3 regions of the Lactobacillus sp. CA30L genome follow, and region 1 is predicted to be linked to each of the others. Evidence: predicted binding sites of a transcription regulator. Region 1 holds the regulator's gene; each other region holds the start of a gene.
What was found. The regulator LexA, encoded in region 1, represses DNA repair genes until DNA is damaged. The targets are predictions, from matches to a motif close to CNAACANNTGTTNG.
Positions count from the first base shown of each region.

Region 2: a site for LexA is predicted at 1,459-1,472, ahead of xerS (tyrosine recombinase XerS). Genes of this name have one in related genera too.
Region 3: a site for LexA is predicted at 1,827-1,840, ahead of AC2JF8_RS03980 (sigma factor). Genes of this name have one in related genera too.

Region 1 covers NZ_JBWXGB010000005.1:52,802-56,081, forward strand. The annotation lists gene AC2JF8_RS06805 (ABC transporter ATP-binding protein) at 1-351, opposite strand, end outside; gene AC2JF8_RS06810 (YneF family protein) at 423-638, opposite strand; gene AC2JF8_RS06815 (DUF896 domain-containing protein) at 708-956, opposite strand; gene lexA (transcriptional repressor LexA) at 1,101-1,724, shown strand; gene AC2JF8_RS06825 (hypothetical protein) at 1,953-2,249, shown strand; gene AC2JF8_RS06830 (nucleoside phosphorylase) at 2,488-3,252, opposite strand.
Region 2 covers NZ_JBWXGB010000001.1:387,646-390,925, forward strand. The annotation lists gene xerS (tyrosine recombinase XerS) at 1,528-2,619, shown strand; gene AC2JF8_RS02015 (NUDIX hydrolase) at 2,704-3,280, opposite strand, start outside.
Region 3 covers NZ_JBWXGB010000002.1:300,077-303,356, reverse strand. The annotation lists gene nusG (transcription termination/antitermination protein NusG) at 1-242, opposite strand, end outside; gene secE (preprotein translocase subunit SecE) at 346-516, opposite strand; gene rpmG (50S ribosomal protein L33) at 523-672, opposite strand; gene AC2JF8_RS03985 (P8 family protein) at 899-1,117, opposite strand; gene AC2JF8_RS03980 (sigma factor) at 1,185-1,760, opposite strand; gene rlmB (23S rRNA (guanosine(2251)-2'-O)-methyltransferase RlmB) at 2,054-2,812, opposite strand; gene AC2JF8_RS03970 (Mini-ribonuclease 3) at 2,799-3,242, opposite strand; gene cysS (cysteine--tRNA ligase) at 3,235-3,280, opposite strand, start outside.

The DNA.
Region 1 (3,280 bases):
CATGAGGTCCCCGGTCCGGTGCCGCTGGTAAAAGGTGCGGTCCATTTCCATAAAGTGGGCAAACAATTTCGAGCGCAACTGCAATTCCAGTTCCGCGGAACCGCCCCAGATCTGCCGGCGCCAAAAGTAACGGAAGCCATAGAGCAGGAGCGCCGCCAGGATTATTGCCAGGATCAACAGGCCATACTCCTGCCAGCTGATGTGGCCCAGTTCCAACTGGTCGGCCATTAGCCCCAGAATGCGGGGCGGCACCAGGTTGACTACCGAGGTCAAGGCCAAAAAGGCAATGCCAATCAGGTAGCGCTTCTTTTCTTTTTTAAAAAACCAGCCTAGTTTAAAAAATATTTTCATAGCTCATCTATCTTCCATAAATAAAAAGGCGGAGACAATCCTCCGCCTTTATTCTCAATCGTGCAAGACCATTATTTTTGGTGCTTCATCATGTTCATCACCTGGTTAACCTTCTTGGCCGAAGGTTTTTGGCCCATCTGTGACATCATGGCAACAATCATGTCTTCATTGATTGGTGGATTATCCTTAAAATACTTCTTCATGTATGCTCTTGCACCGTAAAAACCGCCAATTAGGCCCAGCAACAGTGCTATTACAATTAAAAAGACTGCTAATCCCATATTCATAAAATGTTCACCTCAATTTGTCCAATAGTTATATCTTACCTAAAAATTAAGTAAAATTAAAGATAAACGTTAATCTTTTCTTAAACCTTTTTCCCGTTGGGCCCGTTTGGCCTTTTCAGACGTTACCTCACGTCCGTTTTTATCAATCAGAACCAGGTTTTCAACGTCCCGCTTAAAGCCCGCGCGGAAGTTCTTGATGAACTTTTGGTGTAACTCTTTACGCTCATCTTCCTCCTCAACGCTCAGTCCGACGGTCTTTTTCTTATGGTACAGTTCGTTGATGCGGTTGATCAACTTTTTTTCTTCGTCTTCAGTCATTATTTACACCCCTTATCCTAAAAAGTCTACCTTATTTCGTCCAATAAAAAAAGTTTAATTTCTTAGAACGTTTGTTTGCGCTTATGCCAGATATTTGCTAAAATATGCTTATCAACAGTTTGTCAAGTGCAAGGGAGCAAAATTATGACCAACATTCAGGATAATAAGCAAGTGCAAATTCTACGCTACATCTATGATACCGTCCAAAAGCGGGGGTTCCCGCCCACCGTCCGCGAAATCTGCCACGCGGTTGACTTGTCGTCCACTTCGACCGTTCACGGCCACCTCTCCCGAATGGAACGCAAGGGCCTGATCATTAAGGACGCAACGAAACCGCGCGCACTGGAAATAACCGACGAGGGCAAGAAGCTGCTTGGGCTCAAGCCAACCGAAATTCCCGTTGTCGGGGTCGTCACGGCCGGTCAGCCCATTTTGGCGGTGGAGGACATTGAAGACTACTTCCCGCTGCCGCCCGACCTTGCCAACGATGCGGGCGACCTGTTCATGCTGCGGGTACACGGCGAGAGCATGATCAATGCCGGTATTCTGAACGGCGACAATGTTATCGTACGCAAGCAGAGCACCGCGACCAACGGTGAAATTGTTGTCGCCATGACCGATGAGAACGAGGCCACCGTCAAGCGTTTCTACAGGGAAAAGGATCACTTCCGCCTGCAGCCGGAAAACGACACGATGGCACCGATCATTCTGGAGAACGTGCAGATTCTGGGCAAGGTAGTCGGCCTTTACCGCAGCAATATTTTCTAGCTGCTACTGCCCGAGTTGTTTCTCCCAATCTATTCGGGCAAACGGGCTCTTGCCCTTCAATACAGCCGTTTTGCCAACTCATGAATTCCACAATTCAGGGGTTGGCCGGACGGCTTTTTTGTTGCAGAAGAAATCGTGCGCTGCCCCCTCTTGCCTGTCCGTTAGCGGCGGCGCCGCCTTGACGTCGGGGTGCAGCTGGTGCTTTAATTTTGCAAAGGAGAAAAATCAATGAATTACTTAACCTGTTTCTTAACCATTTTATACGGCGGCATCATGGGTTTGGCGGCGCTGGCAGCCCACAAAACTTTGCCCGTCTGGCTCGTTGCAGCCAATTTTCTGCTGGGCGCTGGCGTCGTCCTTGCCGGGCTAACGGACCGGCCCACAATCGTTACGGGTTTCCTGCTCGCCCTTTTAATTGTCGCCGCGGTCAACGGCATGGCACTCCACCATCGGGTTGACTGGAGCCACTGGCTCGTCCGCTTCTTCCTGACCATCCTGCTGATTGGGCTCAACCTCAATTTTTAGTTGATTTAAAGGACGCAAGAAACGCATGCGGGACGGCTGATGAAGGGGCAGGCGCCGCCTACCACCTGCCAAAAGCGGGATGCGGGACTTTCCACATCTACTGTATAATCACGCTTCACAAATACTGGGCCTGGTTTAAAACAATAAAGCCTGTCAAACCAGCATTATTGTTTTTGCTTGTGAAATTTCCATCCGTTCCACGGTCGTTTCATGGCTGCTGCTTTTCACAAAGTTGGGACTAGGGGTTATCCAGAATCTGGGCTGCAAGGTCAAGTGCCTCTTCGTGTGCGTCCCTGCCCCAGCCCCGTCCTGCATGCTGGTCCAGGTCACTGAGCGAGTCCGCCGTAAACAAAACCTGGGCAAAATCAACGCCGCGGAATTGTGCACAAGCCGCCAGTGCCGCGCATTCCATCTCCACGCAGGACGCGCCCAGGGCCTTAAACTGCTGGGCCTTTTGCGGCGTTTCCCGGAAGAAGCCATCGGTAGTCCAGGTCGTGACCTCCTTGACCCGCACTCCGTTCGTACCCATCAATTTTTCCACGCGCGTCAAAAAGGACGACCGCAGGTCAATGAAATTCTGCGCTGGCGCATAGTGCATGGACGTCCCCTCGTCGCGAATTGCCCTCGTTGGCACCAAGAAGTAGTTTTCGGGCAGGTCGACCAAAACGCCGGCCGATCCGATTGCCAGTACCTGCCTAACGCCGTAGCCAACCAGCCAGTCCAAAAGCTGTACGGCTGCCGGGGCGCCCAATTTAGCCTGGCAGAACGTGACCGTTTCGTTTGGCAAGTCAACCGCGTAGATTGGCGTCAAGCCCTCAAAGCAGTCGAACTGGCCGAGGACGCGGTGCGGGTGCTGGGCCAAAAAAGCGTCAATGGCATCGCTTGTGATAAAGGCAAACAGCAACTTGGCCGGAAAGTGGTAGTGCGTTTCGGCCTTTTCGTGGTCGGGTTCGATGACGGCGCGCGGGCTAGCATCAAAGTCCGCCAAAAACAAGTTTTCCATAGTAGTTTCCTCCACAAATTATATTGCT
Region 2 (3,280 bases), on a different contig from region 1:
AAAGACAGAAATCGGAAGAATTGTTTTAAATATATACCCCATGGATAGTATTGTAAGCTAAATACACAAAAAATTAAATAAAAATGCACTAAAAAAATAAGACTAAAATAAAAATATAAAAATTGGCAAATATTATTTTGAGCGGTGTAAGTACCTGTTATGATTGCTAATACAAAGCAGGCCTACAAAACGATTAATAAAATATTACCAATATATAAATTTAGGTTAAAAAATACACTTATTTAAATTATTACTGAAATTAATTTAAATAGTCAATTAATAAATCATTTTCATTTGATTAGCTAAAGTTAATAAATAATTTAATTGTGGGCTCAATTAGCCGAATTCTCTTGAGAGCCCCCAAAGACTAAAAGAATACTTGCCAGGTGATTAATAAATTATAGCTAGCTGTGCAATCTTTTCATTGCGCGCCAGCGGAAAGGGATAGGATAGGCGGTAGTGACAAGCATTCCTCAATAACTTCGTATAATATATATTATGTAAAGTTAAGCTGTAACCAATCGTATTGCTGCCGCGGCAAGGCATGGGTTGCCAGTGAACAATCCACGTTAAGCAGCAATCCGGTTCAGCGTAAACACGCACAGTTTTGCTCTTCTATTGCATTTTATTGCATTGGACCGGTCCCAGGTGCGGGTAGTTATATGCCCATCCGCGGTTAAATTCACGCCAGATGACACTGCCAGGCACTAAATACAGTTCATCACAATAACTGGACACGGACAGCTGACGTGGACTTTTTGGCGGCGTTAAATTATTTTTAGGTGTAAAGGTGTCCCATGGTCGCATCTAACACGCCAACCGGATTTGCAGCGTGCGTTGGCGGGATTCATCACCACATAACACATCAAAGTTATGTCGCCAGCAGCCAATTGCACGCTAAGTCGTGTGGCTGGGACAGGCACAGGCAGAAAGCACAAGCAACTGAATTTGATCTGGCAACTAAAGAAATTCTGACTAGAAATCGGCTGTATTGCGCACGGCCGATTATAATTTTATAACGGGTGCTCAACCAGGTTTAAGTCTTTTTCTATCATTAAAACTATAATTTTAATGATAGGTAAATGTAAGGCCCTGCATGGATTTGCGAGCTTTCTTGCCGTGATTTCATGCTTGGGTTTATCGTTTAACTTTTAAATTTTTTGCCGTAATTTTAATAATTCATAATCTTATCAATTCATGTCGATGCTAGTCCCAATAATTCTGTATGCTGGCAGAGCTCATGTGTCCAAATTTGGGAGCAGCAATTGTGCTTGGAGCAAAAGCAAACTTGGTCGCTGTGCCATTGTTCGCTATTCAGCAGCCATAACCGGCATGCCTGCCGCTCGCTTGGCTTCACTGCTTATAAATTTATTTTAACTTACGCCAAATGCTGCTGCTTTAGACCGCGGGTGACTGGTCCCCCTCTTCGTCCCCTCCTGCTCTTTTATAAAGCAAATCCAAACATACATTCTATTTTTACTTTATAATTAATAAGACAGCAACATTGCAGTTAGGAGAATGATAAACATGGAAACCAAAAAGTACCTTGATCTTATTGAAGAAGAATTGCGCAAAATGCCGGATTTTGTTAAGGAATACAACTTCGGGTCTAACCTTTCCCTCACCACCTCCTACCAGTACCTGACTGAAATAAGGCGCTTTTTTGACTGGCTGCGCCAGGAGTCGATTTCCCCTGCCCCAGATAACAAGCACATCGAGACAGCAACGCTGGCCAACCTGCACCGCAACGATATTATGCTCTATATCAACTACCTGGGTCACGTCAAGAACCAGCAGGGCCACCTCAACGCGCCAACGACAATCAACCGCTCGATCAACGCACTGCGTTCGCTCTTCAAGTTTTTGACCATCACAGCCGACAACAATGAGGGTCAGCCCTACTTTGAACGGAATGTGATGCTGAAGATTGATTCGCTTAACAATACGAAGACGCTCAACTACCGTGCGCACATCCTCGAATCGCACATGTATGTTGGAAAACTGAAGTACCAGTTCTTGGACTTTATTACCAATGATTATGAAAAAAGCTGCAACAAACATGCCCTGCCGGCGTTTAGGGTCAACAAGGAGCGTGACCTGGCAATCGTTGCACTGATTCTCGGGACGGGCATCCGGGTTTCTGAATGCGCCGGGGTCAACGTGGCCGACCTTAACTTGAAAAAGGCGCTGCTTGACGTGACCCGCAAGGGCGGACAGCGTGACAGCGTGCCGATTGCTGAATGGACGCTGGATTACATTCGGGACTACCAAAAAGTCCGCAGGCAGCGCTATGCGGCTTCTAAAAAAGAAACGGCCTTTTTTCTCACTAGGTGGCACGACCAGACCAAACGAATGACCACCAACGCAATCGAAAAAATGGTTAACAAGTATTCCGCTGCCTTCGGTCATCCGCTCACGCCCCATAAGCTGCGGCACACGCTTGCCTCTGAGCTCTACAGCGTGACCAAGGACCAGGTGCTGGTTGCGCAGCAGCTCGGTCAAAAAGGCACTTCAGCAACCGATCTCTACACGCACGTTGACCAGAGCAAGCAGCGTGCGGCCTTGAACGAAATTGCGGCAAGTGACGGCGATGATGCAGCAAACCTAAAAAGCAAATAAAAAACACTGGCTTTTGATGTAAACCCCAAGATTAAACAAATTTTGAGGCCATATCATTCGCCGGTGTTTTTATTTACAATTCTTTCAGTCAAACCTGGTCTGCCAGTTAGGATCGTTACTGGCATCAAAGCACATCCTAATTTCCTCTTTGCTGTTTCGTTGAAGGGAAAGCGGGGGTAAGTGGTCATAATCGAAGTAGCGGCACGCGCTGGTTTCGCTGTTTTGGCCAAAAGTACCACCCAAATCGCGGCACAAAAAGAAAATATTGCAGACGTTGATTGCCCGTGTAACCCTATTTTCGTTGTGAATATTAGTGTTGTGATTGCATATTGCAACCACGCGGTCTACCGCAATATCATGGCCGGATTCTTCGCGGGCTTCCTTAACGCAATTATCCTTGACAGACACGTTGGGCTCGCACCAGCCGCCGGGCAACGACCACCGCTCATCCGTCGTTTCGCGGACCAGTAGAATCTTCTGGTCTCTAAAAATCGCGGCTCTGGTTCCTAACTTGGGCGTCTGGTAGCCGTCTTCGCTGCTAAAAAGGTGCCTGACCTGCTTTAGTGGCAAGCCCGTCTTTAATGCCATCATTTCCGTTGCGATTGCCCTAATACGGGCATAGCGCTCACGGTCGAAGCGATCATGGCCATACTCAAGTCCG
Region 3 (3,280 bases), on a different contig from region 1:
AACCAGCTCTCATCGGTCATCACCATCTCAACCAGCACGTAGCCCGGAAAGATTTTTTCTTCAACGTTTTTTTTCTTGTCGCCAACCTTTTCGACTTTTTCTTGCTCAGGCACCATTACCCGGAAGATGTAGTCCTGCATCCCCATGCTTTGCGCACGTGACAACAAGTCGGACCTAACCTTGTCCTCGTATCCCGAATAAGTATGGAGCACGTACCACTGCTTCTTGACTGTTTCAACCATTATTACCAATTCTCCTTTAAATTCTTGGCAAACAAAAAAACCTCCACGCTAGAGGTCCGTTTAACTTGGTTTTATTATAACACAGATAGAAAATCATTGCTAATCACATTACTACCTGGGTCATGCTGCTGAATACTAGATCAAGCAGACCCAAGTATGAGGCAAACAAGATTGACGACCCGATGACGATTGCCGTATCATGCCGGTTTTGCTTGGCGCTTGGCCACGTGACCAGACGCATTTCTTCGCCAACGCTCTTTAAAAACTTAATCATTATCTCTTACCTCGTTTCCTTGTGCAAAGTCATTTTGCCGCAATACTTGCAGAACTTTTTTAATTCAAGCCGCTGAGTGCGATTCTTGCCTGCGGTGATCGAGTAGTTACGCGAGCCGCATACACTGCAGGCCAAAGATGCTTTTTTCACTGCCATAATCTCACTTCCAAACTATTGTATTCTAGCAAAAAATATGTGCACAAGCAATTGACTTAATTATTAATTTACTAATTGTGGCGATTGCCATGCCGCTTTTTGCATTAACATTCTCTCATTGGCTCGTCTTGTCAAATAAAAACAACTGCCTAATTCTATTGGCAGCTGCCTTCTGGTGGACAATAAATGCGTGCCCACCGGGCGTAGAACATTGTGTTAGTCGGATTTACTTCTTAAGATTCTCATTTACGAAGGATTCGATTTTATCGTCAGAATCATCCAGGAACGGAAGCATTGTTTCCTCCGTCTTGATGGTATCCCTACCATTCTTTTCCATAAAATAATCCCACAGGGCGTCTCTGACCGGAACATCTGAATCGCTCCAGTCAAACACTTCTTTCATGTGACGATCTAACAATGCAGTCTTAATAACTTCTCTACTCATCTTAATGCCTCCTAAAATATTCCACACCGTTAATTATAACGCGTTTGGGCACTCAGTGGTACAAATGCTAACTGAGAAGCAGCCGGCGCATTTTCTGCAGCACGCGCGCACGGGCCCGCACCAGCATGAGGCGACTGAAGTGGTATTTGCGCTTGATCTCTTCGTACTTCATAGTGCCCAGGGCCAAAAGCAGCGCGCTTAACTCTAAATTGGAAAGGTGCGCCACCAATTCCTTTAAGTTTTCACTCAGCGGTACCGCCGCCGTTTGGGCAAAATTCTGCCGTAGAGGACTCAGCCGCTCTGCAGCGGCGTTTTCCAGGGAGATGGCCTGAGTTAACGCTCGTCGCCTATAAGCTGCATCGTACCTGACCAGCGACTTGGCGTGGTTGGTCAGCAGCGTTTTGTAATAACTGCCAAAGCGGCCCTTATTGTCATTAAACTTCTGGACTGCCCGGTAGCAAACAATCAGCGCATCCTGGTCCCAGTCCTGGCTATCGTAATAGCGCACGTGGTACCTGCGCTTGATGCAGCTGATAAGCGGTTGGTACGTGCGGCACAGGTCCTTTAAAGCATCATCATTCCCCGCCCTCACCTGGTCAATACGTCTGCGTTCCACTTCAATTGCACGTTCAAAATCTTGCATCTTCATTCCCTCCTAATTCAGCAGCTTTCAGAGTGAAGGATACGCAGATTGCCCGTAGCAAAATATCGAACGGTCGTTCATTCGTAGCGGTGGGATCTAAATGTCACTTACCTAGAAAACGAACACGGCAAGCTGTCGAATTAGTCATTTTTTTAAAAAATAAGCAAAATTTGCTTCGGGGAATTTGACCCTTGCGTTTGACCTTGATGGCCTTCATCATCGACTCAATCCGACCACTTTTGCCCACAAAAAAATCACCCCCCTGATTGGATTGGGGGGTGATTATGCGTTAGTTATTTGGCAATGGGATTGCGGCTATTGAGCATCTGGTAGAGCAGAACGCCGGTCGCCACGCTTGCGTTGAGCGACTGCACGTGACCAACCATTGGCAGGGTCAGCATCTGGTCCATCTGTTCCTTAAGCAGGCGCGCGATGCCCTTGCCCTCGTTGCCGATGACGAGAACGGTTTTGCCACGCGCATCCCACTTGCGGTAATCAGTGCCCGCCATATCCGTCCCAAACAGCCAGTAGCCACGCTGTTTCAGCTTTTGACTAGTTTGCACGAGGTTATTAACCCGGGCGACCGGCACATAGTCAATCGCCCCGGTCGCGGTCTTGGCCACTACCGACGTGAGCCCGGTTGCGTGCCGCTTGGGGATGATGATCGCATCAACCCCAGTGGCGTCAGCCGACCGCAAAATTGACCCCAGGTTGTGCGGATCTTCAATCGAGTCCAGCATCAGCAAGAAAGGCTCCTTCTGGTCATGGTCATATTGGTCCAGCAGCTGGTCTAGGTCCGCATATTCAAAGCTGGCAACAGTTAAGACCAGGCCCTGGTGGTTTTCGCCCTGGACCAACCGGTCCAGTTTGTTTTTGGGCACCGTTTGAATAATCAGCCCCTTTTTCTTAGCCAGACCAAATACCTCATTAGCAAAATTTTCCTGGACGCCCTGCTGCAGGAACACCTTGTTGATCCGTCCAGCATCCTGCGTTCTTAAAAAGTCCAAGCCGGCATGCTTGCCGAAGATAAAATCCTTATCATTTGAAGTCATATTGATCAATGGCCCCTTCCTCTACTGCCTTGATGCACCACAAAGTTAACTCCTGGATGCGGTCCTTCTGACCGCACAATTCCAAATAGCCCCACACCGCCTCAAAGCCGGTAGACAGTTGGTAAGTTGCGAGGCTCGTGTTCTTGGCCTTAGTGTGCGTTTTCGAGTTGCGCCCCCGATGAAAGGTGGCCACTTCCTCCTTAGTGAGCAACTGCTCTTCCTGCAGCTTGGTGATCAAGGCGGCCTGAGCTTTGGCCGACACGTAGTGCGTGGCCTGCCTTTGCAAAACTTGCGGCTTGACGATGCCACACTTAAGCAGGTGGCGGCGAATATCTATTTCATAGACCGCATCGCCTAAGTACGCCAGCGTTTGCCCGTTTAGCGTATCCGGATTAACTTCTTCTTCCACCATTTTTTTGTTTTTAGTCACGTTTCCACCTTGTTCCCTGGGGAGTATCCTCCACCGTG